Regions from separate parts of the Fundidesulfovibrio magnetotacticus genome, predicted to be linked through region 2. Evidence: predicted binding sites of a transcription regulator. Region 2 holds the regulator's gene; the other holds the start of a gene.
The links. Region 2 encodes HrcA, which represses chaperone genes, less so after heat shock. Its sites were predicted from a motif close to TGTTAGCACTCNNNNNNNNNGAGTGCTAACA; they were not measured.

Region 1 (14,820 bases), on a different contig from region 2:
GGCCACCAGGAAGAAGAAGAACCTGGGCTGCTTGGTCTTGGGCAGGTGCAGATGCTCCTCATGCTCGGGCATGTAGCCAAGGGCGTACACGCAGATGAGCGAGCCCACGATGGAGATCACCAGCACCATGATCAGCGACAGCTTGTCGGCGAACATGGCCGGCGCGGCCGCGGGGGCCGAGTGGTCCATCATGAAGAATTCGAGGTAGACGAGGCCGATGATCTGGGCCGCGGTCAGAAGAGACACCAGAGGGCTCTTGAGCTTGGTCATGGCCATGACCAGGATGACCACGAGCAGGGCGAAGTCCAAAAGCATGATCAGCCCGTCGAGCCCCACGCCTATCAGGCTTTTGGGGGAGAACTCGAACGAGCCCTGCCCGACCATGGCCAGGGATGCCGCGGCAAGGATCACCGCGGAACCGATCACGATCAGGCTTCTGGAGCCCTTGTCCCGAAGCAGCAACAGGGCGATTGCTGCCAGGAACGGGAGCACCACGGTCGTGAAAACCAAGATGTCCATATTCACCTCACGTTAGGTTGTGTCGAGTCAATTGCCTCTCCTCGAGCTCATCTGTCTGGAGCGGACACACCTCCCTTGTGCGTGTTGAAAGTACACCGGCCCCCCCGGCCGGCAGGCAGTGAAATCTTTGTCTCAGAGCTTAACTGGCAGTCTTAAGGAATTGAAATTCCTTGGTCAAGCGGCGTCGAAAAACGCACGAGCCCGCCCCGGGCCAGAATCCACGCCCATCCAGCCCCTGGGCCCCTTCATGAGCGGTCGTTTTCTTTCGGTGAACGGTATGATCCAGCCGGTCAACGGGCGGACCAAAACGGCGATACTGCGGAAAACCACCGAAAAACCCTTGGCTACCAGCAAGATAGGAATTGCCCCCCCCTTTGCCTGCCGTTGCAAAATGCGCTATGAGCCCCTACCGGCCCATGCCGGATTCCGCCCCGGCACGGTCCGGCGGGAGGCGTGATGGACGACAACGACTACCGGGTTACCTTCCGCATCGAGGTGGACGAGACCATCGTTCTGGAGCTGGCCGTATGGTTGCGCCGCGCCAACCAGTTGGGACGCGTCCACCTGCGCGACCTGGGCGACCCCAAGATGGCCCAGGGACGCCCGCCCTTCCCCCGCATCGAGGACATCTCCTCCACGGGCATGTGCCTGTCGTTCAAGTCGTCGCAACTGGTGGAGGTTGAGAAGTTCGCGGGCGTGGCCGTGCTGGTCTACTTCAAGCTCGTGGACCCCACCGACATGATGGGCGACCCCCTGAGCTTCATGGCGGGCTTCGAGGTGAAACACGCCCAGCACCACGGCGACCGCACCTTCCTGGGCCTCAAGCTGCGCTGGGACGGCGTGCCCGACCAGAACGACAAGGCCCTCTATTTCGCCGACGCCGCCAAGTACGGCATCGCCGACCTCACCAAATGGTGCGACGAGATGAACCGCAAGGTCTGCGGCATGGAGCACATGCCCCCCCAGGGCCTGCGGCTCGACAGGCTCCTGCGCGAAGTGGAGGCCGCCCGCAAGCCCCTGGGCCAGGCCTGCCCCACGCGCTGACCCCGCCGTCTCGAAACGCCAAGACCCCGGAACCTGGGTTCCGGGGTCTTGGCGTTTCCGGGGCAAGGGGGCGCGGGCCGCTAGCCCTTCTTCATGCCCTCTTCCAGCTCTTCCATGGAAGGCTGCACGTTGGAGGGGATGGCCCGGCGGGCATACTCCACGGCCAGGATGGGGGCCAGCCCTATGGAATAGCCCATGAGCGCGCTCTTCACCACCTTGAGCCGTGCGGCCTTGGCCTCGGCCTGGTGTTCCAGGTTGGTGGCCATGGGGCCGATGAAGCCGTAGCACATGAGCACGCCCAGGAACGTGCCCACCAGGGCCGCGCCGATGTGGTTGCCCAGCACTTCGGGGGGCTGGTTGATGTCGCCCATGGTGATGACGATGCCCAGCACCGCGGCCACGATGCCCAGGCCCGGCAGGGCGTCGGCGATCTTGGTGACGGCGCTGCCCGCCAGGGTGTCGTGGTGTTTGCGGGTGGAGATGTCGGTGTCCATGATCGCTTCGTAGTGGTGCTGCTCGATGTTGCCCGCGATGACGATCTTCAGGTTGTCGCAGATGAAGTTGAGCACGGTCTTGTTCTTGGAGACGTTGCCGAAGCGGCGGAACACGTCGGAATCGGTCGGGCGGTTCACGTGGGCGTCCAGGGCCACCGCGCCGGAGCGCCGGGCCATCTGGAAGAGTTCGTACATGAGCGAGAGCAGCTCCATGTAGAAGTCCTTGGAGTCCTCCTTGGCCGTGAACACCTGGGGCAGGTGCTTGAACACGTCCTTTACCACGCTCATGGGCGAGGCGATGAGGAAGGAACCCAGGGCCGCCCCGCCGATGGTCAGGAACTCGTAGGGCTGAAAAAGCACGAAGAGCTTGCCGTGGGAGAGCACGTAGCCCCCGATCACGGAACCCAGCACGACGACGAAACCGATGATGGCGTTCATAAGCCCCGCCCCTCCAGGCGAGTGGTGCGTGACGGCGCGAGGCCACGTTGCCCGGCGGGAGGTGTCCGCCGGACGGCCGTCAGGGACAAATCGGCCGGTTTCCTACATCCCTGGAAGACGGATCAAAGTCAAGCGCGCGTGTCCTGGCGCGGATTCGTCGAGGCGACCGCCCAGGCGGCGCTGGCACGCCCCGAAGCCGCGAGCGGGAGCCGACTCGGCGCCGCCCTGCCCTGCCTGGGCAAAAAAAATCATGCTTTTTTCGATTTCCCCCTCTTCCCTGGTTGGCTTTTCGGATTATTGTCCGTATCACGCTTCCGGCGTTAGCACTCACCACCGGCGAGTGCTAGCACGCCGAATCCAGCACAAACCATCTCGTTGAAGGAGCATACCCACATGAAGCTGAAGCCGTTGAACGACCGCGTTCTGGTGAAGCGCCTCGAAGAAGAAATGGTGACCAAGGGCGGCATCATCATCCCCGACTCCGCCAAGGAAAAGCCCATGCGCGGCGAGGTGATCGCCGTGGGTCCCGGCAAGGTCGGCGACGACGGCAAGCGCTGCAAGCCCGCCGTGGAGAAGGGCGACAAGGTCCTCTTCAACAAGTACGCCGGCACCGAGATCAAGATCGAGGGCGAAGAACACCTCATGATGCGCGAGGACGACATCCTCGCCGTCATCGAAGACTAGTTTTCCCCCTCAACCCACATTTCCCTCAAGGAGAGACACACACATGTCCGCCAAAGAGATCCTCTACGACGCCCAGGCCCGCGAAAAGCTGAAGAAAGGCGTGGACAAGCTCGCCAACGCCGTGAAGGTCACTCTCGGCCCCAAGGGCCGTAACGTGGTCATCGAGAAGAGCTTCGGCTCCCCCGTCATCACCAAGGACGGCGTGACCGTGGCCAAGGAGATCGAACTCTCCGACAAGTTCGAGAACATGGGCGCGCAGATGGTCAAGGAAGTCGCCTCCAAGACCTCCGACGTGGCCGGCGACGGCACCACCACCGCCACCATCCTGGCCCAGGCCGTGTTCCAGGAAGGCGTGAAGCTCGTGGCCGCCGGGCGCAACCCCATGGCCATCAAGCGCGGCATCGACAAGGCCGTCGAAGCCATGGTCGCCGAGCTGGGCGTGCTTGCCAAGCCCACCCGCGACCAGAAGGAGATCGCCCAGGTCGGCACCATCTCCGCCAACTCCGACGCCACCATCGGCAACATCATCGCCGAGGCCATGAACAAGGTCGGCAAGGAAGGCGTGATCACCGTCGAGGAGGCCAAGGGCCTGGAGACCACCCTGGACGTGGTGGAAGGCATGCAGTTCGACCGCGGCTACCTCTCCCCCTACTTCGTCACCGACCCCGAGAAGATGGTCTGCGAGCTCGACGACCCCTTCATCCTGATCAACGAGAAGAAGGTCTCCTCCATGAAGGACCTCCTCCCCGTGCTGGAGCAGGTGGCCAAGATGGCCAAGCCCCTGCTGATCGTGGCTGAAGACGTCGAGGGCGAGGCCCTGGCCACCCTGGTGGTCAACAAGCTGCGCGGCACCCTGCAGGTCTGCGCCGTGAAGGCCCCCGGCTTCGGCGACCGCCGCAAGGCCATGCTCCAGGACATCGCCATCCTCACCGGCGGCCAGGCCGTCTCCGAAGACCTGGGCATCAAGCTCGAGAACATCGGGCTGGCCGACCTGGGCCGCGCCAAGCGCGTGGTGATCGACAAGGAAAACACCACCATCATCGACGGCGCCGGCAAGGCCGAGGACATCAAGGCCCGCGTGAAGCAGATCCGCGCCCAGATCGAGGAGACCACCTCCTCCTACGACCGCGAGAAGCTCCAGGAGCGCCTGGCCAAGATCGTGGGCGGCGTCGCCGTGATCAACGTCGGTGCGGCCACCGAGACCGAGATGAAGGAGAAGAAGGCCCGCGTCGAGGACGCCCTGAACGCCACCCGCGCTGCCGTTGAAGAAGGCATCGTCCCCGGCGGCGGCGTGGCCCTGGTGCGCTGCCTGAAGGCCCTGGACAAGGTGAAGGCCGTCGACGACGACGAGACCGCCGGCATCGAGATCGTGAAGCGCGCCTGCGAGGCGCCCCTGCGCCAGATCTCCGGCAACGCCGGCTTCGAAGGCTCCATCGTGGTGGCCAAGGTGGCCGACGGCAAGGACGGCTTCGGCTTCAACGCCGCCACCGGCGACTACGAAGACCTGATCAAGGCCGGCGTCATCGACCCCAAGAAGGTCACCCGCATCGCCCTGCAGAACGCCGCCTCGGTCTCAGGCCTGCTGCTCACCACCGAGTGCGCCATCGCCGAGAAGCCCGAGCCCAAGAAGGACATGCCCGCCATGCCCGGCGGCGGCATGGGCGGCATGGGCGGCATGTACTAGGCCCACGCCTGGAACAAGCCAACCAACGCTGAATGACGAGGCCCCGGACCGCAAGGTTCGGGGCCTTTTTGCATCGCCCCCCGCGTGCCATCACGGGCTGCGCATGCGGGGTGACCACTGTGTTGTCCGGATCAATTGCGGGACGGTTGCATTCGCAAACTACCGAAACGTTTGTCGCGAGACGGCGAACAGCTTTGTCTGATCATCAGTTCGTCATCCCGGCGTGGCGCACCGATGACTCCGCGAAGATTTCACGCAACTCTGAAGCCTTGTGCCCCCTCCAGCATGACGCGCTCCACCGACCACTTCACCACACCGACTGTCTTCATTTGTTTGGATAGAGCCACGCATTCAAAAGACCAAAAAAGAAGAACACTCCAGCAAGAATTCGTTGATGATAATGAGCCGCAACAACAAACAACGCAAAACAACCACTCACAACGACGAACCACACCGCGCGCTTGAAAAACATCGGGTATTTGACGGCAATGCCAGCCATGCCAAAGTATGCGACACCGCTCAACAGCTTAAAAACCACGAACACCACGAAAGATATAATCGCCAGCGAAAGGCACAGCCCGACAAGAAAAAGCGGGTTGTCCGTCAAGGAAATCGTAATATTCACAACAATTCTCCCATTACACGTTCAACAAATCACTGCATTGAAACGCCTACTAACCACACGCCATGACAACTGAGCCATTCCCCACATCCTGAGGAGAGCATCGCCTGCAAGCCGCGTTCGCGATTCGACACATTGGCCGCCAAACGCGTCTTCCAGGCCGGACGCTTTCAATCACACCGTCTCCGCCCCGAACCCACCGGGAAAACCACTCCCCGACAACCTTCACACGTCCCAAACCGCGTTCGGTCGCGACTCCGCGACAAACAGTGCGGAGGCCGTAACGTCCACTCTGATGCCGAACGTAGGAAGTTGCAGAATCAGAGCAGTGCGATGGATATCAGCTGAAGACGCCGAATCCCCGCCCCTACCCGGGATACCTGGGCTCGCCCTCCTGCTCCTCAAGAAAGCGCTCCACGCCCACGGCCTTCATCCGGCCGTTCTTGGCCAGCCACGCCGCGCGCAGCTTTTCCATGCCCGCGAACTGCGCCGCGCAGGGGTAGTCGGCGCACTGGAAACAGAAGTCCACGCCGCGTTCCTTCACGCAGTCCCTGGCCAGGCAGTTGGAGAGCGGGCAGCGCGTGCCCTCCTCCCGGCATCCCGGACAGGCGGGGCGCGAAAGCTCCTCCAGCACGGCCTCGAAGCGGGGGTAGTCCGCCAGCACGGGAACCTCTTGCGCGCGCATCCGCGCGAGCCGTCCATAGCCCCCCATGAGCTCCCGCAGCCGACCGGCCAGTTCCCCGATCTCGCCATGCCGGAACACGGCGCAGCGTGCGCAGTCCAGTCCGCAGGGCGCGAGCAGGAGCGCGCGCGGCGTAGGGCGGTCGTTCATGGTTCTTCCCTCCTTGCCCGCCCCGCTCCACAGCCGGGAGCTTCACCGCCAGGGCCGGGACGCGTCCCGCGCGGCGGATCGGGCGTTGCCCCGACGTCTGCCCGGCCTACGGGGCCTTCTGGCCAGGGGGCGGGGTTTGCGCTGGGGCCGGAGCCGTGAGGCGCATGCACTCCTGGTCCGTCACCAGGATCTGCACGCGGCGGTTCTTGGCCTTGCCCGCCTCGGTGTGGTTGTCGGCCACGGGGTCGTACTCGGAGCGACCGGCCGCGAAGAAGCGCGTGGACGCGATGCCGCCCTTGCCCGAGAGGTAGCGGACCACGGAACAGGCCCGGCCCGTGGAAAGCTCCCAGTTGGAGGGGTAGATGTCGGTCTGGATGGGCACGGAGTCCGTGTGGCCCACGATGGTGAAGGGGCGGTTCTCGATGCGCGCCAGGGCGCGGGCGGTCTTGGCCAGCACCTCCTCGCCCTCCTTGGTGATCACGGCGCTGCCCGAGGGGAAGAGCACCTGCTCGAGGAAACGGATCTCCAGGCGCGTGCCCTCGCGCTCGATGCAGATCTCCTGCGAGCGCACCTGGGGCTCCAGGGTGCGCACAAGCTCGTCGTAGGCGTGGTCCATCTGGCGGGCGCTCTCCAGGGCCGAGGCCGCCTGCGCGGGGTCCGGCGCGGGGGCGTCGGGCTGGCGGGGCGCGCCCAGCACGTCCAGGGCCCACTGCCGGGCGGCCTCCTGGGCGGGGCGCACGTCGAAAAGCTCGGTGGCGATGAACAACGTGGCCAGCACCGGAATGAGCGCCATGAGGGTGAAGGCGATCTTCCTGCTTCGCGTGGGCATGGGGCACCTCCGGGATGCGCGGGCCGGGGGATCGGCCTCCGGTCCGGTCTTGCGCGCACCCTAGGGCCAACGCGGGAGCGCTGTAAAGCGGCAATGGCGTTGCGAAAGTCCGTCGCGGTTAGGCTCTACTGCTGGTCGCCCACGTCGCGGCCTTGCTGGAAAAGCTTATTGAGGAGGTAGGCCACCACCAGGGCGAAGTAGAACTGCCCGAACACCGCCTGTGAGACGCACAAGCGCTGTGCAAGGGTGGACACGGGAGCGGCGTCGCCGTAGCCCACGGTGGTCATGGTGGAGAAGCTCAGGTAGATGAGGCTGTCCATCAGCCGTTCCGGCCTGGCGGGCAGCAGGAAGGAGCCCGGCGCGGCGTTCTCCACCAGCGTGTAGAGCAGTGCGAAGAAGTAGCCCACGAGCATGTAGCAGTTCACCAGCGCGAACACCTCCCGCCTGGAGACCTCCCGGGAGGTGAGCACGAAGGCGATGGTGGAGCTGACCCCGTAGGCCAGGCAGATGAGCCCCGACACGCAGAACATGGCGGAGAGAAGGACCTGATGGAAGGCGTCGTGCCAGGCCAGCAGGTAGAACACCGTGCTCACGCCCAGCAGAGCCGTCTGGATGGCGTTGCGCGTGGAGGAAAGCAGCGCCACCAGGAACACCACCACGAAGAAGAGCGCGCTCTCCAGACGGTAGGGCAGGTGCCCGCCCAGCACCAACATGCCCGTGAGCAGGAGCATGCTGAGGAACTCGCGGTGGGCCTTGATGAGGTGGATCATGCCGGATCTCCTGGGCGGCTCAAGGGACCGGGGGCCTGCCCATGCCCTCGGGCCAGGCGATGCGCTCGCCCTTGATGCGCCTGGGATAGGGCGTGCAGGGCAGGGGCGCGTTCCAGCACATGTCGGTGTCGAGGGGCGCGAGCACGTCCACCGTGCGATCGCGGCCGCGTGCCGTCACGGTCTCGTAGGCCGGGCGGGGGAACGCGTCGCGCAGGGCGGCGGGCGCGGAGACGTCGGCGCGGAACGTGGTGGGACAGTTGAGCCAGGCGAAGGCCAGGGCCGCCGCAAGGGCCGCCGTCGGCAGCCCCGCCGCGAGGATGCCGCCCGTGGACGCCAGGAGCGCCAGGCACGCTGCCAGGAATCCGGCCTGGAGCACGTCGATGAAGCGGGGGTCCGGCGCGCCCAGGAACCACCAGACGATGGAGGCGGCCATGCCCAGCGCGCAGAGCGTCTCCAGGCGCACGCGCCCGGCCAGGGTCGCCAGGAGGCCCGCCGCCGCGCCCGGTTCCGTCTCCTTGCGCCGAGACGGGGCCGCCAGCGCCAGCGCCGCGCGCAGACCAAGGACGCCAAGCCCCCACCACACGGCCTGCACGCCCGGCTGGCCCCGGTTGGCGTTCCACCACGCGGGGAGCCAGGCCTCCAGCCCCCTGCCCAGCACCTCCGGAGGCGTCCTGCCCGGGGCGCGCGCCCAGGAGAGAATCCAGTTCCAGGTGTGGTTCACCAGGTCTGCGCGGTCCACGGCCCAGGGCACGTCCAGGCGCGCCACGGGCACGGGGTAGAAGAGCCAGCCCGTGGCCAGCACGTTGCGCCCCAGGTAGGCGGCCACGGCGGCCACGGCCGGGAGGAGGCCCCAGGCCAGCAGCCTGCCCCGGAGCACGCCGCCCTTCCAGGCCGCCAGCAGGAAGGGCGCGCCGAAGAACACCACGGCCGGGGCCATGGAAAGCTTCACCGTGAGGGCCGTCACCGAGGCCCACAGGGCCAGCCAGCAGGGCAGTAGGCATCCCGCGCGCCCGAGGTCCGCCAGCCGGGCGGCTGGTGCGCGCAGAAGCTCCAGGGCGGCCAGCAGGGCCAGCAGCTGCGGGGTTTCGTCGTAGCCCAGCGAGGGCATGGCCTCCAGGCAGCGCCAGGCCACGTAGGGCAGCGCGGCGGCGGCGAAGGCTCGCGCGCGGACGGGGCTCGCCTGGTCCAGGGCCGTGAAGGCAAGGTGCGCCACGGCCAGCAGCCGGAAGAACGCGGCCGCGCCCCAGGCCGAGTCGCCGGGAAAGAAGAGCCCGTCGAAGAGCGCGGCGTGCAGGAAGAAGACCGAGTTGAAGCCCAGGCGGTCGTGCAGGTTGGCGATGCCCGTGACCAGGGGGTGCTCGGCGGCCCAGCGCACGGAATGCAGGTGATAGAGCCCCGTGTCGCCAAGCACCGGGCGGCCCAGTGCGGTCTGGGCCACGGCGTCCGCCAGGGCCAGGGCCAGGACGCTCAGCAGCCAGGCCCAGGCGCGGCCCGGCCCGCCGCCCGGAAGGAGCCGGGCAGCCCCCGCGCCGCGTCGGGCCGCCAAGAGGAAGACGAACCCCGCCACGGCCAGTGCGGCAGTGAGCCAGCGCGCGGCCCCTGCCATGGAGCAGACGAAGGATGCCAGGGGCAGAAGCGTCAGCTCGAGGCAGACCCCGGCCAGCAGGAGGCGCGGGATGTCCCAGCCGCCTGCGCGGTCCGGCTCGGGCACGCCCGCCGCGCCGGGCCCCGGAGGGACCAGGCGCGCCACCAGCCCGCCCAGCCCTGCCGCCACGGCAAACTGAAGGAGCGTCAGGGCCAGCGCGCCAGCCATGGTCTAGCTGCCGTCCCCTGCCCCGTCCGGTCCGCCGCGACGCGCTCCGGCCAGGGTCTCGCGCAGAGCCCGGACCACCCGGGGCGTCGCGTCCCGGACCAGGGGGGCCAGCAGGTACAGCCCCGTCGCGCCGAAGAGCGCGATGAGCCACCAGCCGTACGGCAGGGGGTCGAGCTTGAAGACGAAGGGGGTGAAGAGCGTGCTGTACTCCGGGGCGTACCAGCAAAGCACCTCGAAGGCGTAGTTGTTGAACCAGCAGATGGACTGCACGGCCCTGTCGCCGAAGACCACGCCGCTCAGGGCCACCCACACGGAAAAGGCCGTGGCCAGGGCGGTCATGGCGGTCCGCCACGGGGTCGGGTCGGCGGAGCCCCCGCCGGACGCTCCCGGGGCGGCCAGCGCCGTACCCAGGGCCAGCGCCGCCGGAAAGCAGGCAAACAGGAAGAAGCGCGGCCCCCAGCAGAGCCCGCCGTACCAGGCCCACCACTTGGCGTAGACCAGCGCCTCCCCGGCCACGAAAAGAACCATGGCGGTCCACAGGGGCGCGGGGTCGAAGCCCCGCACGGGCCTGGGGCGGAAGAAGAGCCCCGGCACGAAGAACAGCAGGCCCTTGCCGAAGGAGAACAGGATGGAGAGGAGCCCCAGCGCGAAGGGGTAGCTGAAGCCCGGCAGCCCGGAATAGGGCATGAAGGTCTTGATTCCGGCGTTGCCCTCATAGCCCGTGGCCAGGCCGCCGTTGCGCAGCCAGACCTCCGCCGCCATGAGCAGCGCCGCCCCGGCCGGGGCCAGCAAGTGCCGCCAGTCGCGCCGCAGCCAGGCGGCATGCAGGGCGCTAAGCCCCAGCCCAGCCAGCACGGCCGGGGTGTTGGCCGCGCCCAGGACCGCCAGGGCCCACCCGGCCAGGGGGCTGCCCTGGTGGACGAGCACGAGCCCCGCGCAGACCAGCACGGCGGTGAAGACTTCGCCGAAATAATTGTTCACGAGGTTTGTGAACATGGAGCCGCACAGAAGCAGAAGCACCATGTTCAGGGCGGCCTCCTCGCCCAGGGGTCGGCACAGGCGGCGGTGCAGAAAGGCCAGCCCCGCCAGGAAGAGGCCCAGGTTGAAGCGGGTGAAGAGCGCCCCGTCCAGGCCCAGGAACCTGTCCAGCAGCAGGAAGGGGGCGGAGGCCAGGGGCATGAGCGAGGAATAGATCATGCCCGTGGAGCGTCCCTCGTCCAGGAGGGTCAACAGCCAGCGGTAGCGCAGCAGGCCGTCGGAATCGACCTTGTAGTGGACCAGGGCCAGCGACACGGCGGCCGCCAGGGCCAGGAGGCGTCCCGCAGTCAGGCGCGCCGCCGGGGCGATCCCGAGGCGATCCGGGGCGTGTTGGCTCGGAAGGAAGGGCACGAGGTGCGGCGCGGCCGTGTTCCGGTCAGTTCCTGGGGGTGTCGGGGACGGTCACTACGATGTCGCCGCGCATGCCCACCTTGAGCGTCAGCCCTGGGTTGGGCAGCGAAAGCTGCACCTCGAAGTGGGAGGGCAGCTGGGTCTCCTGCTGCTCGGCCGTGACGTTGATCTGGGTGATGACGGCCTCGCGCGCCTCGCCGGGCATGGACTCGAAGGTGACCCGGGCCTTGTCGCCCACGCGCAGCTGGGGGATCTTGCTCTCGTGCACCAGGGCGCGGATGATCAGGGGGTCCAGGGTGCCCAGCTGGAAGAGGCGGGTGAGCTTGTTGAAGACCATGCCGGGCTTCACGTCGGGATTGATCCAGAGGATGTGCCCGTGCCCGGGGGAGGAGATGGCCGTGACGTTCTTGATGGACTGGCTGTCCTTGGACTTGAAGCCGTAGCGCATGCGGGCCATGTCGCGCCGGAATTTGCCGGACTCTTCCTCGAGCTTCAGGGCCTCTTCCAAATACCGCACGCGATAGGTGAGCACGTCAATCTCGCGCACGATCTGGGCCTGCTCCTGGGGGGCCACGGTGCCCCTGGCCACGCGCTCAACGACGCCCTTGAGCTTGTTGCGCCAGGACTCCAGGTCGGTGAGCGCGCGCTGGAGGTCGGCACGGAAGGCCAGTTCGGAGGTGCGGTAGACGCCGCCCTGCTCCGCGATGAGGAAGTCGCGCGGGATGGTGTATTCCATGAGCCATTCGGTGGGCACCACCCTCTGGCCGATCTGCACAAGCACGCGCAACACGGTGATGGGGCCATCGATGTAGGGCGTGCCCCCCCCCATTTCGTCATCGCGAACCTCTTTGCCGGCGTTCTTGGCCTCCTGCTTTCGTTTTTCCTTTTCCGCATTGTAGGCGTCGGCCTGCTCCTTGGTGGCATGGGGGGTGTAGACGTCGTACATGTCGGGCGAGGCGGTCTTGCCCTGGAACGTGATCACGGCCGCCTGCGCCGCAGTCGCGGCGAGGGCCAGGAACGCGGCCGCCAGGGCCAGGTGCGGCAAAGATTCGCGGAAGGGTCGGGGCATGGGGTCTCCGGCTGTCGCGCGGCGGGGGCCGGCGCGGCGGATTGGATTTCCGGCGGCCGGTCCGGCACTCCGTCGGGGAGGCCCGGCCCACGGCGCAACCTGTTACGTTAGTCCAACGGGATGTCGTTGTCCAGAAGGCCCCGGTTTCACTCCTCGGGCCGGACGCGGGGCTCTTCGGGAGCGCCCAGTACCTCCTCGAGGACTCGCTCCAGCTGGCCGGGAGACACGGGCTTGTTGATCACGGCGCGCACGCCCGCCCGGGCCAACTCCTCCGGGGAGGCGCTGTCGCCGTAGCCGCTCACGAGCACAGCCGCAAGACCGGGCCGCAGCGCCGTGGCCGCGCGGGCCAGTTCGAGCCCGCTCATGCCGGGCATGGCCAGGTCGGTGACGAGCAGGTCGCAGCAGGAGGGGTCGGCCTCGATGCGCGCCAAGGCGGCGTTGGGCGCTTCCAGGCCTTCGGCGCTCCAGCCGAGGCCGCGCAGCATCTCCACGCCGATCTCCACCAGGGCGGGCTCGTCGTCCACCACCAGGGCGCGGCCCTTGCGGCCCGAGGGGGCCTTGGGCGCGGGGGCCGCATCCAACGCCGGGCTCTCTGCCACCAGAGGGAAATACACGTCGAAGACGCTGCCCAGCCCCGGCTCGCTGGAGACCGAGATGCACCCCCCGTGGCGGCGCACCACCCCGTGCACCACGGCCAGCCCCATGCCCGTGCCTTCGCCGGGCTTCTTGGTGGTGAAGAAGGGGTCGAAGATGCGCTCCAGCTGCCCGGCCGGGATGCCGTGGCCGTTGTCCTGGACGCGCAGGCGCAGGTAGGGTCCCGGCCCTGGGCAGCCCAGGCGGGAGGATTCGGTCTGGTCCAGGTCCATGTCGTCCAGGCAGATTTCCAGGCGTCCGTGCCCGTGGCCCATGGCGTGGGAGGCGTTGCCGCAGAGGTTCACGAGCACCTGCTCGACCTGGGTGCGCTCGCCCAGGATCACGTCGCGCCGGGCGCGGCGCTTCACGTCGATGGCGATGCTCGCGGGAGTGCTGGCGCGGATGAGCTTCATGAGCTCCTCCACCAGCGGCGTGAGGGCGAGCGGGCGCATGAGGCTGTCCCCGCCCTTGCCGAAGGCCATGATCTGGGCCACCAGGTCGCGGGCGCGGCGGCAGGCGTCCAGGATCTGGCCCAGGCGGCGCTGCTGGCTGCCGCCCGGCTCGGCCTGGGCGGCCATGAGCTCCGAGAAGCCCATGATGATGCCCAGGATGTTGTTGAAATCGTGGGCGATGCCACCGGCCAGGGTGCCCAGGGCCTCCATCTTCTGGGAGTGGCGAAGCTGGGTCTCCATGCGTTTGTGGTCGGTGATGTCGTGGGCCACCAGCACCGTGAGGGGCTGGCCCGCCGCGTCCTCGGGCACGCGCGCCGCCGTGACCAGGAACACGCCGCCAAGGGCCGGCAGGGAGACCTCCGCCGCCTGGCCGGTCTCCACGGCCTGGGGCAGCATGTCGCGCACCGCCTGGCCGCCCTCCGTGCCGAAGAGGGACTCCATGGGCACGCCCACCAGGTCGCGCGGGTGCTTGCGCGAGATGCGCGCCGCGGCCATGTTGATGCGCCGGATGCGGAAGGCGTCGTCCAGGTGCACGATGGCGTCCTGCACGCTGTCGAAGGTGGCCTCCCACTCGCGCTTGGCCACCAGGATGAGGCTGGCGGTGTGGTCGCGCTGGACCATTTCCTCCTGGAGCCTGCGGTTTGCCAGGGCCAGGTCCTGGGTGCGCTCCTCCACCATGGCCTTGAGGCGCTCGTTGAAGGCGCTCTGCTCGCGTTCGGCGCGCCACTTGGCCCCGAGGCTTCGTGCGAACTGGAGGATCTCTTGCGGGTGGAAAGGCTTGCGCAGGTAGAGCAGACGGTCCGCCGGTGGCACGCGCCGGGCGATGTCCTGGGCGTCGAGTTCCGAAAAGGCCGTGACCACCACGATCTGCACCCCGGGGTCCGCCGCGCGGATGCGCTCGGCGGCCCAGATGCCGTCGGGACCGGGCGGCATGCGCACGTCGAGGAAGACCATGGCGTAGGGCCTGCCCTCGGATACGGCCGACTCCACGGCCGCCACGGCATCGACGGCCTGGGAGACCAGGGTCAGCTCGCAGGGGCGCGAATCCTCCCGGCCTTGGCCTTCGGCCCCGAAGAGGCGGCGTTCCAGGTCGTCGAAGCGGCGGTCCGGGCCGTCTTCCGGGTCTCCGGCGAGAATCTCCCGGAACAGCTCCCGGATGGAGGGCTCGTCGTCTGCCACGAGGATGCGGGGCGTCAGGCTGTCTTCACGGGGCATGGTCTTCTCCGTCGGTGGCGTCCAGAGGCAGGAGCAGGTCGATGACCACGCGCCGGGCGGGTTCCTCCGCGCGCACGCGCAGGGCCCCGTCCATGGCGTTCATTGCGTTGGCGCACCAATGGGGGGAGCGCATGCCGTCGGGCGCCTGGCGGTCCATGACCAGGAGCGCCCCTGGGTCCCGCAGGTTCTCCAGGTCCAGGCGCAGCCGGGCGAAGCGGCCACCGCCTGGCCCCACCTCCACGCCGCCCGAGGCGAGGATCCGGGCGCGGCCAGCCTCGGAAGCACCACTCGCGGCCAGAACGAGCAGGGTTTCGACCACCAGGCGCAGGCCCT
Region 2 (14,820 bases):
AATCTGCGAGCGCACGAACTCGGCCATCTCCGTGGCCAGGTCCACGTCCGCGATGCGCGACTGGGCCAGCTGCAGGTTCTCGCTCTGCAGCGAGAGGGCCTGCACGGTGTTCTCCAGGCGCGCCTGGAGCGAGCCCAGGTTGGCGCGGATTTTGTCCTTGGAGACGATGGCCGCGTCGATCTTGTCCAGGGCCGCCTGGGCCAGTGCCTGGGTGGAGATGGAGCGCGCGGAGCCCGTGGCGGAGCGTCCCACGCCCAGGGCCGAGGCCGTGGAGAGCCCTATCTGGACGTAGTAGTAGTCTTCCGCCGAAAGATTGCCCGTGCCGAAGTGCACCTTCAGCTTGCCGGTGGGTTCGAGGCCGGAGCCGCTGTGCGTGGCCCCGGAGAGGTGTCCGTTGAGCAGGCGGATGCCGTTGAAGTCCGTGGCGTTGGCGATGCGGGTTATCTCCGAGGCCATGGCCTGGTATTCGGAGTCGATGATCAGGCGCTGGTCGGAGGTGTAGGTGCCCGTGGAGGCCTGGGTGGCCAGCTCCTTCATGCGGATGAGTTTCTCGTCGATGACGCTCATGCCGCCGTCGGCGGTCTGGAGCAGGGAGATGGCGTCGTTGGCGTTGCGCACCCCCTGGTTCAGCGAGGCGATCTCGGCGCGCATGAGTTCGCTCACGGCCAGCCCGGCGGGGTCGTCGGCGGCGCTGTTGATGCGCAGCCCCGAGGAGAGCCGCAGGGTGGAGCGCTCCAGGCCGTCGTAGGCCCGCGTGAGGTAGTAGCCGCTCACGATGGCCAGGGGATTGTGGTTGAAGATCACGGTCATGGCGTCGCTCTCCACCTGCCTGCCGGGGGTTGGGTGAAAATTCCGGCTTGTCCCCTTTCTTATCGGATGCTGCAGGGTGATCTTTAGCGTCCGGATGAAAATGCTCACCGAAAGCGGGGAGGCGACCGCTCGAACGCGCCGCGATGGCGGACGGAGCGCCGGGCGCGCTCCTCCCCGCGCCTTCCGGGCGATGGTCTTGCTATGGATGCTATAACGGGCCGTATCAACGGGAGTTTCGGCATGATCGAAATGAGGCGCGCCCGAAGCGGCCGTGTCGGAATCGGGGTGGATATCCGGATTGTATGCCCAGATTCCGATTTTTGTTGCCTTTTCCCGCTGAATCCTGTCTTGGTGTAACGGAACTTTTTCGTCTTCAACCCATTGCCCCGCCGTTCGGGCTCAAACCGAGTCGTACCGTTGCGGGAGGGCTGGATGTCCTTGAAGTGGAAAGTGCTGATGCCCATAGGCATCCTGCTGGCCGTCATGGGGGCGATGCTCGGGGCCACGGCGTATGTGTCCTCCATGCAGCGCGACGACGGGGTGGTGATCAATCTGGCGGGGCGGCAGCGGATGCTCTCCCAGAAGATCGCCAAGGAGGCCCTGTTGCTCGGCGCGGGCCCGGATCAGGCCCTGCTGGCCAAACTCAGGGCCAGCATGGGGGTCTTCGAGGCCACTTTGGCCGCGCTGATGGATTCGGGCAGCGCCCCACTCACCCTGAACCCGGCCGGGCCATCCAGGGCCATTCCCAAGGCCCCTCTGACCGTCCGGCCCCTGCTCGAAAGCGTCGCCGCCCAGTGGACCCGGTACAAGCCGCTCGTGGAGGCCGTGGCGGCGGGTGGCGCTCCGGCCGACAGGGCGGTGCTGCTGGCCTCCAGCGAGGCGGTGAACCTGGAGATGGACAAGGCGGTGACGCGCATGCAGCTGGAGAGCGAGCAGCGCGTGTCCACGCTGCTGCTCAGCCAGGGGCTGCTGCTTCTGGTGGGCCTTCTGGTGGGCGCGGCGATCGCCTGGACGCTCCTGTGCACGGTGATTCGCCCCATGGAGCGCCTGACGGCCTTCGCGGTGCAAGCGGGGGAGCACGGGCAGGCCGATCCGCCCCGGATGCGTCTTTCCGGGGAGATGGCCCAACTGGCGGGAGCGCTTCAGACCATGCTCGCCGATCTGCGCAGGCGCTTCGGCTTTTCGGAAGGGGTGCTCAAGGGGCTTTCGAACTCGTTTCCCCTCGTCGTATTCGACATGGATGGAAAAATAACACACTGCAACGATCAAGCGTTAAGACTGTTCGGAAAGCAGTGTCCGGCGGAAAGTTGTTTCGGGATGACGCCGGGAGAGTTCTTCTACGGCGATCGCAACCGCCAGACGCGCTCGATGGATGCCGTAAGGCATCGGAAGCAGGTGCAGACAGAGATGGAATATGTGATGGAGAGTGGGGCGGTGCGCAACATCCTGGTGACGGCCAACCCCATCGAAGGCATGGACGGCGAGATGCTGGGCGTGTTCTCGCTCTATTACGACCTGACGTCGGCCCGCGAACAGGAGCGCAGTCTCGGCCGCCAGACCGCCCGCATGCGCGAACTGGCGGACAGGGCCGAGCAGGTGACGCAGGTGCTGGACCGCGCCTCCCACGACCTGGCGGCGCTCATGCAACAGGCCGCCTCCGACGCCGTCCGTCAGGACAGCCTGGCCGGGGAGACCGGCGGGGCCATGGAACGCGTGGACGAAAGCGCCAGGCAGGTGGCGGGCAAGGCCCTGGCCTCCTCCCGGTCCGCCCAGGCGGCGCTGGAGAACGCGGCCCTGGGCGAGCGTAGCGCCGCCGACGTGGCCAAGGCCTTCGCGGACATCAACGCCACGGCGGTGAAGTTGCGCGAGGGCATGGAGCGTCTGGGCGATCGGGCCGGGCAGATCGGGAACATCATCACGGCCATCGAGGACATCGCGGACCAGACCAACCTCCTGGCCCTCAACGCCGCCATCGAGGCCGCCAGGGCGGGGGATGCCGGCAGGGGCTTCGCCGTGGTGGCCGACGAAGTGCGCAAGCTTGCGGAAAAGACCATGAACGCCACCAAGGACGTGGTGGTGGCCATCCGGGCCATCCAGGATGGCGTGGGGTCCAACCTCGCGGCCACCCAGCAGACCGCCGACAGCATCGCCTCCTGCGCGGCCCTGTCCGAAACCTCGCGCCATGCGTTGCGGACCATCGTGGAGGCCATGGAGAGCACCAACCGCCAGATTCAGGACATCGCCCAACTGGCCCAGGACCAGGCCGGGGCCTGCGCGGAGGTGGTGGAATCGCTGGGCGATGTGCGGGAGGTCTCTGCCGGCACGCGCGAGGGCATGTACCGCGCTTCGGCCCAGGTGGACGACCTGGCCGGGCAGACCAACGAACTGAGCGGGCTCATCGTCTGCCTGCGCCAGGAGCAGCTCGCCGGGTGCGAACTGCTGGAACGCACCGCCGACAGCAAGAACGAGGCGGTTCAGCGCTGACCGGCCCCTGGGGCTAACGCAGCCCGAGCCTGGCGCGCACCTCGGCCCTTGCCAGGTCGAAATCGCTCTGGAAGCTGGGGCTGGCGCGCAGCGCCAAGAGCACGACGCCCGCCTCCATCTGCCCCGCGCCCACGTCGGCGGGCCAGTGCTGGCCAAGGATCAGGCGGTTCAGGCCGTATTGCACGCCGTAGGTGACGAGCTCGCCGCGCTTCTCGGGAACCATGTCGGCCAGGATCATGCCGTCCACCAGCCCCAGCAGCGTGTGGGCGCTGGGGTAAGAGGCCGGGCTGACCGGCCCCTGGCTGTTGTAGATCCTGTCCAGGTTGATGTTGGTGTTCTCGATGTTTAGGGCCACCCGGGTGAAGAAGGCGTTGGCCGCGGGCAGGTTCTTGGCGTTGAAGTCCTGCCCGAGCACCTGGGAGAAGTCGAAGACCGAGGGGTCGGAGTCCCAGAGGGCGGCGGCGGTCATCTGGGGGGTGGCCGTGGCGGTGACGGCCTGGAGGAGCTGCACGTTGGCGGCCTGGGCGGCTGTGCCCGGGGCGGGCGGAAGCGGCAGGAGCTGGAGGGCCGCCAGGGTGGCCGCCGCGCTGGAGAAGTAGGGGTCCGGCCCCAGGGGCTGGGCCAGGGCCCGGCCGGGAGCCAGACCGGCGACGGCCAGGGACATGCCCAGGGCCAGGAGCAGGAGCGCGCGGCGGCAAAGCGACAGCATGAAGACCTCCGTCAGGGTGCTGCCCGCCCGGCGCGCGATGGAGGAGGGGACACGGCCGGAGCCGACCGGCCGGGCCGCGCTCGGCCGGGAGGGTCCGTTGGCTCTACAGCGTCGCGGGGCGGGCGTCCACTTACGGATGGGAAAGCCAGCGCCGGGCGGTGCCGCGCCGTGCCGCATACGCTGCCACGCCGGGGCGCTCCCCGGTCTCCAGCGGTCGCTTCCCGGCCGCCGACGCAACAGCGCCCGGCAGGTTTCCCTGCCGGGCGCTTGATCATCAGCTCGTTGCGGAGTCGTTATTTCTTCACTTCGGTGTAGTCGGCGTCCACCACGTCGTCGTCGCCCTTGGGGCCGCCAGCCGGGCCGTGGCCACCGGGAGCACCCGGGCCGCCGGCCTCGGGGCCGCCGGGCTGCGCGCCCTGCTGCTGGTAGAGCTTCTCGGCCAGCTTGTGCGACACCTGGGCCAGCTCGTCGGTGGCCTTCTTGATGGCCTCGGCGTCGTCGCCCTTCATGAGCTCCTTAAGCTTCTCGGCCTTGGCCTCGATCTCGCCCTTGGTCACGGCGTCCACCTTGTCGCCCAGCTCGCGCAGGCTCTTCTCGGTGGTGTAGACCAGGGTGTCGGCGTGGTTGCGGGCCTCGATGGTCTCCTGCTTCTTCTTGTCGTCGGCGGCGTGGGACTCGGCGTCCTTGATCAGCCGCTGGATCTCGGCCTCGGAGAGGCCCGAGGAGGCCGTGATCTGGATGGACTGCTGCTTGCCGGTGGCGGTGTCCTTGGCGGTGACGTTGACGATGCCGTTGGCGTCGATGTCGAAGCCCACCTCGATCTGGGGCACGCCGCGCGGGGCGGCGGGGATGCCCGTGAGTTCGAAGCGTCCCAGGGTCATGTTGTCCTGGGCCATGGGGCGCTCGCCCTGGAGCACATGGATGGACACCGAGGGCTGGTTGTCGGCAGCCGTGGTGAACACCTGGGACTTGCGCGTGGGGATGGTGGTGTTGCGCTCGATGAGCTTGGTGAACACGCCGCCCAGGGTCTCGATGCCCAGCGTCAGGGGGGTCACGTCCAGGAGCAGCACGTCCTTCACGTCGCCGGTGAGGATGCCGCCCTGGATGGCCGCGCCCATGGCCACCACTTCGTCGGGGTTCACGGAGCGGTTGGGCTCCTTGCCGAAGAGTTCCTTCACCTTCTGGGAAACCAGGGGCATGCGGGTCATGCCGCCCACCAGGATCACCTCGTCCACGTCGGCGGCGGTGAGCCCGGCGTCGGCCAGCGCTTTCCGGCAGGGGCCGGCGGTGCGCTCCACGAGGTCTTCCACCAGCTTCTCGAGCTTGCCGCGCGAGAGCTTGACCATCATGTGCTTGGGGCCGTTGGCGTCGGCGGTGATGAAGGGCAGGTTGACCTCGGTCTCCATGGCGGTGGAGAGTTCCTTCTTGGCCTTCTCGGCGGCCTCCTTGAGGCGCTGGAGGGCCATGCGGTCCTGGGAGAGGTCGATGCCGTTCTCGCGCTTGAACTCGTCCACCAGGTACTGGATCACGCGGTGGTCGAAGTCTTCGCCGCCCAGGAAGGTGTCGCCGTTGGTGGCGCGCACTTCCACTACGTTGTCGCCCACTTCCAGGATGGAGATGTCGAAGGTGCCTCCGCCCAGGTCGAAGACGGCGATCTTCTCGTTGGCCTTCTTGTCGAAGCCGTAGGCCAGCGAGGCGGCGGTGGGCTCGTTGATGATGCGCTTCACCTCGAGGCCCGCGATGCGCCCGGCGTCCTTGGTGGCCTGGCGCTGGGAGTCGTTGAAGTAGGCGGGCACGGTGATCACGGCTTCGGTGACTGTCTCGCCCAGGTAGGCTTCGGCGTCGGCCTTGAGCTTGGCCAGGATCATGGCGGAGACCTCGGGGGCGGAGTAGCGCTTGCCCTCCACCTCGACGGCGGCGTCGCCGTTGGCCCCGGCCACGATCTTGTAGGGGCAGTGCTTGAGCCACTCGGCCACCTCGGGCGCGTCAAAGGCGCGGCCCATGAGGCGCTTCACGGCGAAGATGGTCTTCTCGGGGTTGGTGACGGACTGGCGCTTGGCGATCTCGCCCACCAGACGTTCTTTGGTGAAGGCGACGATGGAGGGGGTGGTGCGCCCGCCCTCGGGGTTGGTGATGCACTTGGGGTCCTTGCCTTCCATGACGTAGACGCAGGAGTTGGTGGTGCCGAGGTCGATGCCGATGATCTTGCCCATGAAAAAGGTTCCTCCTTGGGAGTGATGATGGCTGCCGGTGCCGCTCAAGGAACCGGATGGTTTGCTCAAAGGACGCGCCCGCCGGAGCGGGCGCGGTCGAGGTTGACAATAATTCGGTTTTCGAAGCTGTAAAGGGGCCCGGGGCCACCTTTTTGCCTCGCAATGCGCGTGATTCCGGGTGGAGGGGGCGCTACTGGCTCACCATCACCTTGGCCGGGCGCAGAAGCCTGCCGCGCAGGCGGTATCCGGCCTGCATCACCGAAAGAACGTGGCCCGGGGCCATGCCGCCGCCGGGCTGCGCGCCCACGGCCTCGTGGATTTCGGGGTTGAACTCCTCGCCGGGGGCGCCGCAAGGCTCCAGCCCGTGGCGGGCCAGGGTGTCCAGGAACACCTTGCGGGTCATCTCCACGCCCAGCACCACGTCCTTGCAGCCGGGCACGGCCGCGCCGTGGGCCAGGGCCAGGTCCAGGTTGTCCAGCACGGGCAGGAGGTCGGCCAGCACGGATTCGGCGGCGTAGCGCACGAATTCCTCTTTCTCGCGGATCAGGCGTTTCTTCAGGTTTTCCGTCTCGGCCAGGGCGCGCAGGCGCTTGTCGGCCTCGGCGGCCACCTCCTGCTTGAGCTTCTCCACCTGCTCCTCCAGGGAGAGGGGGGCTTCGGCGGGGGCGTCGTTTTCGGGCGTGGTCATGGATGGCTCCTCCGAAAGGGCTTCAAGGGAATGGAAGGGTCCGGGGGGACCTTAGAAATGTTTGTCCAGCATGGCGGTGATGAGCTTGGCGGTGTAGTTCACCAGGGGCACCACCTCGGCGTAGTCCATGCGGAGGGGGCCGATGACGCTCACGGAGCCCACGGGGGTCTGGGCGCCTCCGTAGGGGGCGCTCACCAGGCCGCAGCCCGAGAGGTCGGCCACGTGGGACTCGTTGCCCAGGATCACCACGGTGCGGTACTGGGCGATGGTCTTGTCCAGCACGTCCAGGAGCCTCGCGCGGTCCTGCAGCGCGCCCAGCACCTCGCGCATGGCCCCCATGTCGGAGAACTCGGGCTGGGCGAGCATGTTGAGCGTGCCTTCCAGGTAGACCTCGGGGCTCTCGGGGGCGTCGAAGGCCTCCATGGCCAGGCGCAGGGCGCGCCCGGTCAGGTCGGAGAGTTCGCGCTCGGCGGCGGCCATTTCGGCCAGGATGCGCGCGCGCACCTCGGAGACCGCGAGGTTCTGGAAATGGTGGTTGAGGTAGTTGCCGAAGTGCACCAGGTCGTCGGCGGCGATGTCCTCGCCCACGGCCACCAGGCGCTTCTGCACCAGGCCGCCCTGGAGCACCAGGATGCCCATGACAAGCCCCGGACGCAGGAGCACGAAGTCGATCTGCCGCCAGCGGGCCTGGTCCGGCCTGGGGGCCGTGACCACGCAGGCCTGGCGCGACACCGAGGAGACCAGCCGGGAGGCGTGGCGCAGGATGGTGTCGATCTCCAGGCCGGCCTGGCCCAGGGAGGCGGCCATCATTTCCTTGAGGGGCTCGGGCAGGGGGCGGATGCGCATCACCTCGTCGAGGTAGAGGCGGAAGGCCTTCTCGGTGGGCACGCGCCCTGCCGAGGTGTGGGGCTGGCCCAGGTAGCCCTTGTCGGCCAGGTCGGACATGGTGTTGCGGATGGAGGCGGGCGAAAGCCGTATCCCCCCGGCCTTGGAGACCGTGCGCGAGCCCACGGGCTGGGCCTTGGCGATGTAGTCCTCCAGGATGGTGGCGAGGACTTCTTTTTCGCGTGGGAGGAGCGGGGCGTCGCTCATGTTTGGCACTCACCTCTTGAGAGTGCCAGAGAGCTAACAACGCCCCGGCGGGCTGTCAAGAATGGCTGCCGTGGTGTTGGTGCTCCAGGTCGAGCACTTCCTGGCCGCGCACGTAGGGCATGAGCACGGGCTTGTCCACCTGGGTGAGCAGGTTGCCGATGGCGGCCTTGAGGCGCAGGATGGCCTCGGCCACGCCCTTGAGGCTGTCCACCTTGCGGTCCACGTCCAGGTCGATGAGCAGCTTGCGCAGGCGGCTGATCTCTTCGGCCAGGTCGTGCACGTCGCGGTCGGGCTGGGGGCGGTCCAGGGCCGTCTTCACCTCTCCGGCGATGGCCTCGAGCTCTTCGAGCACCATGGAGTTGTAGTTCATCATGATGCCCAGGACGTTGTTGCCCACGTGGGCCATGCCGCCCGCGGCCTTGGCCAGGGCGTCCTTGCCCACTTCGAGCTGGCGGCCCACGGTGAGCGAGACGATCTTGGAGGCGTCGGCCAGGAACTGGGGCTCGTAGCGGTCGAAGAAGCCGGGGTGGTGGGAGTAGAGGTTGATGGCCCCGAAGGCGTCGCAGTCGGAGACGCGCAGGATGAAGGCCAGGCGGGAGCGGTAGCCCTCCTGGTAGGCCATGCAGTCGATGGATTCGCCGCCGCGTTCCAGGCCGCGCAGGTCGTTGGAGAGCACGTGGAACACCCCGCGCTCGTTGACGGCGCGCATGACGGGGTGGGTGTCCATGGAGTCTTCCATGATCCACACGAAGATGGGGGTCTGCTTTTCCTCGGCGTCGGAGGCGGCCACGTTGATCCAGTTGCCTTCCTCGTCGCGCAGGCGGCAGACGAAGAGGTCGGCCCCCAGCTCGCGCAGGAGCACCTCGCCGGAGCGTTCCAGGATCTCCTCGGCCGTGGTGAATTCCTGCCCGGCCTCGACGAGCGCGTAGATGATCTCGGTCATCAGCGTGCTGGATTCGTAGGCGCGCTTGAGCAGCTCGAAGCGGTGCTCCAGCTGGATGAAGTGCGGGTGGCAGTGGCGCAGGCGCTCGATGCGCGAGGACTTGATGCGGTCGAGGTCGAGCCGGAGTTCGGTGAGCGCGCAGAGGAGTTCGCCCCAGTCGCGCACGGGCTGTTCCAGGTTGTGGAAGTCCGGGCGTTTCACCAGGGTGACGAGGCTCGTCTTGAGGGACACCAGCAGGTGCATGATGGCCACGCGGACAGGGGGCGGTGCGTCGTCCAGGAGCTTGGTGACGAGGCAGCGCATGTCCAGGCGGCTCTCGAACCGGCAGGCCTTGGCAAGGTCTTGCGAGAATTGGGGCATAGCGTGCGTGCGAGGATATAACAGCGTTGGGGAAAGGCAAGGGGAAAAAGAGGGCCGCGAAGGTCGTCACCTTCGCGGCCCAAGCCCTGAGGGAAGAGGCCGGCAGGCAGCCGGAATCTCTCGTCTCGAAGGGGTGACGCCAGCAAGACGGCTGAAGTCTCGCGGCATCTCCCCACCACAACCAACCCGCCTTCTTAATAGCAAACGGGATGCCAAAGTTTGAGGAGGCTGGAAAAAGTTATAACCTGTTGATATTGCTCAGTCCGGCCAGAAAGGGGCGTACGATGCGTCCCCGAGGCCGCGAACCCGGCGACGCAGGGTGCGTTCTCAAGAACGCAGGGCGCGGTTGGCGGACGCTCCGGTTGGTGAAACCCATGCCGGGCAGGCTGGACGCGGCCGCTGAGTCGGGGCGAGACTTCTATTTGTAGCGCTTGGTGTTTGGGTTGGATCAAAGTGATCGATTCGTCGGGCGAAAGATTTCATATCACGGAGGGCCCTTTACCCCCGGATTCGCTTGTCTCAATTCACCATAAGTGGGATAATCAGCTAAATAGGTATGATCGCGACAAATGGGACATCAGAATCTTCGTGAGCGAATGTTCATGCCACCCACAGGGAGACCGTCTAATGGCCAAGAAAAAGGCACCGCCGAAGTCTAAACCCACGACTAGCCCCAAGGCTTCGGTTGAGACGCCCACCATCGACCCTGTGCAGCCCCCTGATCCATCTTTCCCCATAGTCGGGATCGGCGCATCTGCAGGAGGTTTGGCGGCTTTTGAGGCATTCTTCTCTGGCATGCCTGTTGAGACCGATCCAGGCATGGCCTTTGTGCTGGTTCAACATCTGGCCCCTGACCACAAAAGCATCCTCACCGACCTTATCCGGCGCTATACCCGCATGCAGGTGTTCGAGGTAGAGGATGGGATGGTAGTGAAGCCTAACTGCGCGTACATCATTCCGCCCAATCGGGATATGGCCTTTCTGAATGGCACGCTCCAATTATTGGAACCTTTAGCTCCCCGAGGACAGCGTCTGCCGATTGATTTCTTTTTCCGGTCCCTGGCCCAAGATCAACGCGAGAAGGCCATAGCCATAGTGCTCTCTGGAACCGGAAGTGATGGAACTATGGGGGTTCGGGCCATCAAGGGCGAAGGGGGCATGGTCATGGCCCAGAAACCCGAGTCCACCGAGTATGATGGAATGCCGCGAAGCGCCCTTGCCACCGGCCTAGTTGATTTCGAATTGCCACCAGCCGAGATGCCAGCCCAGATAATCAGCTACGTCGTCCATGCATTCGGCAAGCCCCCTCGGCAGGTAACAGCTCTTCCGCTCAAGACAGAAAGCACTCTAAAAAAGATTTTCATCCTCCTTCGTGCACAGACCAGTCATGATTTTTCCCAGTATAAGCCGAGCACGATTCATCGCCGGATTGAACGACGAATGGCAGTTCATCAGATCGATACGATGGACGGCTACGTCAAGTGTTTGCAACGGACCCCCGCTGAAGTTGAAGCCCTCTTTCGTGATCTGTTGATCGGCGTAACCAATTTCTTTCGCGATCCTGCTGCCTTTAAAGCCCTTGAAGAACAAATTATCCCGAAACTCTTTGCCGGTAAGTCCCCAGGCTCTCTGATTCGCATTTGGTCGCCAGGATGCTCGACAGGTGAAGAGGCATACTCTTTGGCCATCCTCCTGCAAGAGCGAATGGATGATTTGAAACAGAGCTTCAAAGTCCAAATTTTCGCCACCGACATTGACAGCCAGTCGATTGGAACAGCCCGCAGCGGTCTTTATCCTGCTAGCATTTCCTCTGACATCTCTGAAGAACGTTTAGCTCGATTTTTCTCTGTTGAGGCTGACGGGGTCGCGTACCGAGTTAATAAAGGCATCCGGGACATGCTTGTCTTTTCTGAGCAGAATGTGATCAAGGACCCACCCTTCTCCAAACTCGACCTGATTAGTTGTCGTAATCTGCTTATTTATTTGGACGGGGACTTGCAGAAGAAGATTATTCCACTTTTTCACTACGCCTTGAACCCTGGCGGCTTCCTTTTTCTGGGAACCTCGGAAACTGTTGGCGAGTTCGGCGACCTATTTTCTACGCTTGAAAGAAAGTTGAAGATTTACCAGCGCAAAGGGGATGTCCTGGGTTCTCACCGCATACCCCTAGGGCAATTCCTGCCACCCATGACTGCGTTGGATGCTAGACGCCCATTAGGAGCATCAAGGGGAGTTGACACTAGTAATCTACCTATGCGGGAATTAACTGAAAAAACACTTCTGCAACAGTTTGATCCTGTCGCTGCCCTGGTCAACGGGCAAGGTGTCATTTTCTATCTACACGGTCGCTCTGGCCAGTATCTGGAACAGCCTCCGGGTGAAGTTGGTGTCGTAAATATTTTGAAAAATGCTCGCGAAGGGTTGCGGCGAGACTTGGCCACCGCCTTGCACAAAGCCGTCCAGACCAGAGAAGTCGTTCAGTTTTCTGGCCTTCGAGTTAAAACCAATGGCGACTTCACTTCGGTCAACCTGACCATTCGCCCGGTCATGACTGGCACTGGCGGAGTAACGGAATCACCCCTCTTTCTCGTCATCCTGGAGCAATCTCAATCACCCGCCAACGAGCAGGAAGGGATTTCCACCCCGCAGGCCCTCGAAGCTGACGGCATTTTGGGTTCAACTGTTGATGAGCGCATCACATCACTTAAACAAGAACTGCGAGCCAAGGAAGAGTATCTTCAAACTACTAACGAGGAACTGGAAACCTCTAACGAAGAACTCAAATCCTCGAACGAGGAGATGCAGTCGGTCAATGAAGAGCTCCAATCCACAAATGAAGAACTTGAGACATCCAAGGAAGAACTCCAATCGGTCAACGAAGAACTGGCGACGGTCAACTCTGAGCTCCAAACCAAGGTGGCGGATTTGTCGCGAGCCAACAACGATATGAACAACCTTCTGGCCGGTACGGGCATTGCCACCATCTTTGTTGATCATAAGTTACACATCCTTCGTTTCACCCCTGCCGCCACTCAGATAATCAACCTGATCCTGAGTGATGTGGGGAGACCAGTGCGCCATATCGTGTCAAATCTTGTCGGGTATGATAGCTTGGTGGCTGATGCGCAGGCCGTCCTTGATTCTCTGACCCCTAAAGAGACAGAAGTTCAGACGCTTGAAGGCAAGTGGTACACGATGCGCATTCGGCCTTATCGGACACTCGACAATGTGATTGAAGGCGTTGTGATCACGTTCTTCGATATCACTGAGATGAAAAAATCGCAGGATCTGCTTGCGCAGGCAAACGACCAGCTCCGTCTAGCTGTGGTTGTACGCGACTCCCAAGATGCCATCTTGATGCTGAATTTGGACGGGGGCATCATGGCCTGGAATCCTTCGGCTCAAAGGATATTCGGTTGGACCAAACAAGAAGCTTTGAGCATGAACATTCGTGACATCATCCCTCAAGATAAGCGCGAAGAAGAAATTAAAATACTTCGCCGAATCTCAGCGGGAGGCGAGCATGAACCGTATAAGGCGCAGCGTCTCACCAGGGATGGAAAGCTCGTGGCGGTATCGATACTGGCGACACCTCTTATCGGTGAGGCCGGTCAAGTTTATGCTCTCGCGACCACGGAGCGACCTTTGCTCTGAGGGGGAACCATGACGAAGGACAAGCTGCGCCAGGAAGCGGAGAAACGCGTATTGGCAAGTGAGACCAAGAACGATCGCGCTCTTTTACTCGAAGAAACACAGCAGGTTCTTCACGAACTCCGCGTCCACCAGATTGAGTTGGAGATGCAGAACGAGGAACTGCGTCTAGCTCAGGCAGAGTTGGATGCCGGGCGGGCGCGCTATTTTGATCTTTATGACCTGGCACCCATTGGGTATCTCACCCTTACGGATAGGGGGTTTATCCAGGAGGCTAACCTCACTGTTGCGACCCTGCTAGGTGTTCCCCGGACCGAGCTTATCAAGCAGCCGTTAAGCCGATTCATCCATGTAGAGTTCCAGGGTCAGTACTACCACCACCGCAAGAAGCTCCTTGAGACAAGTGAGTCGCAGGTATGGGAACTATTGATGGTTAAAATGGATGGCACGCCTTTTTGGGCGAGCCTTTCCTCCGCGGTCACTCGAGACTTCGAGGGAATCATTGTATACCGCGTCGTGATAAGCGACATCACAGAACGCAAGCAGGCTGAAGAGGGCTTGCTGAAGAGTGAAGCGCATCTCCGCATTATCTCCGAAAACACATACGACTGGGAATACTGGCGAGCCCCGGACGGTAAGTACGTTTGGGTTTCCCCTTCGTGCAAAGCCATCTCTGGCTTCGCACCGGAAGAGTTTACAAAGGACGAACCACTCTCGATCCTTGAGATAGTTCACCCAAAAGACCGGGGAATCTGGAAAGAGCACCTGGAGGAATTGGACAAACTTCAGCATCAGCCTCAGGAAATAGAATTCAGAATAATCAAGCCCTCTGGCGATGTCGTCTGGATCAGCCATATCTGCAAATCAATCTTCAGCGATGAAGGCGTCTTCTTGGGCCGCCGTGTATGCAATCGAGACATAACGGAGCGAAAAACCATAGAGCAGGCTCTGACTTTTTTGGCCACCTGTTGCAGCGCACGTTCGGGGATGGGATTCTTCGAGACTCTTGCTAAGTATTTGGCTGAAACACTGGACATGGACTTCGTCTGCATTGATAGGCTGGAAGGGGACGGGCTTAACGCCAGAACTCTGGCTGTATATTTCGATGGGCATTTTGAAGACAACATCAGCTACGCATTGAAGGACACTCCTTGTGGGGATGTGGTGGGGAAGCAGACATGCTGTTTCCCCCGCGATGTGCGCGGGCTTTTCCCTAAAGATGAAGTCCTCCAAGACATGCTTGCCGAGAGCTATGTGGGCATCACCCTGTGGGATTCTGCCGGGCAACCCAACGGACTTATAGCGGTTATCGGTCGTCACCCCTTGAATGATTCCCGGCTTGCCGGGTCAATTCTTCAGTTAGCAGGTGTTCGAGCGGGAGGAGAGGTTGAACGTCTTCAGGCTTTAGAAGCACTCCAAATTGCGAAAAACTTTGCCGAGTCCGCAAACAGAGCAAAGTCCGAATTTCTGGCCAACATGAGTCACGAGATTCGTACGCCACTTAATGGCGTTCTGGGAATGCTGCAATTGCTAGACACTACAGCCCCGAATGAAGAACAGAAAGAATACATCCTTGCTGCTATAAAATCTTCAAATCGCTTGACTCGGCTGCTCTCCGATATCCTCGATATTTCAAGAGTCGAGGCGGGCAAGATGCAAGTCATCGAAGCCGAATTCGAATTTTACAATTTGAAAGAATCCATTATGGAGCTTTTTAAGTCAGCCGCAAAAGAGAAGAAGCTTGACTTGGATTTCACAGTAAGCCCGCAGATTCCCAAACGACTGATTGGAGATGAAGCGCGACTCCGGCAAGTGCTTTTCAACCTTGTTGGGAACGCTATTAAATTCACCGAGAAGGGGCATGTTGTTG

Region 1: the regulator HrcA is predicted to act here: its motif matches at 2,814-2,844, upstream of groES (co-chaperone GroES).

What each region holds. Positions count from the first base shown of each region.
Region 1 is NZ_BLTE01000005.1:181,940-196,759, forward strand. Features, by position in the region: gene NNJEOMEG_RS07475 (NADH-quinone oxidoreductase subunit 5 family protein) at 1-519, opposite strand, end outside; gene NNJEOMEG_RS07480 (hypothetical protein) at 976-1,563, shown strand; gene motA (flagellar motor stator protein MotA) at 1,644-2,495, opposite strand; gene groES (co-chaperone GroES) at 2,889-3,179, shown strand; gene groL (chaperonin GroEL) at 3,223-4,863, shown strand; gene NNJEOMEG_RS07500 (hypothetical protein) at 5,189-5,488, opposite strand; gene NNJEOMEG_RS07505 (DUF3795 domain-containing protein) at 5,853-6,317, opposite strand; gene NNJEOMEG_RS07510 (OmpA/MotB family protein) at 6,424-7,146, opposite strand; gene NNJEOMEG_RS07515 (potassium channel family protein) at 7,272-7,916, opposite strand; gene NNJEOMEG_RS07520 (LIC_10190 family membrane protein) at 7,936-9,729, opposite strand; gene NNJEOMEG_RS07525 (hypothetical protein) at 9,733-11,118, opposite strand; gene NNJEOMEG_RS07530 (efflux RND transporter periplasmic adaptor subunit) at 11,144-12,187, opposite strand; gene NNJEOMEG_RS07535 (ATP-binding response regulator) at 12,334-14,487, opposite strand; gene NNJEOMEG_RS07540 (HAMP domain-containing protein) at 14,477-14,820, opposite strand, start outside.
Region 2 is NZ_BLTE01000003.1:77,875-92,694, forward strand. Features, by position in the region: gene NNJEOMEG_RS04735 (flagellin N-terminal helical domain-containing protein) at 1-810, opposite strand, end outside; gene NNJEOMEG_RS04740 (methyl-accepting chemotaxis protein) at 1,243-3,294, shown strand; gene NNJEOMEG_RS04745 (phosphatase PAP2 family protein) at 3,308-4,003, opposite strand; gene dnaK (molecular chaperone DnaK) at 4,297-6,216, opposite strand; gene NNJEOMEG_RS04755 (nucleotide exchange factor GrpE) at 6,407-6,904, opposite strand; gene hrcA (heat-inducible transcriptional repressor HrcA) at 6,956-7,996, opposite strand; gene NNJEOMEG_RS04765 (histidine kinase) at 8,052-9,299, opposite strand; gene NNJEOMEG_RS04770 (chemotaxis protein CheB) at 9,927-12,953, shown strand; gene NNJEOMEG_RS04775 (PAS domain-containing hybrid sensor histidine kinase/response regulator) at 12,963-14,820, shown strand, end outside.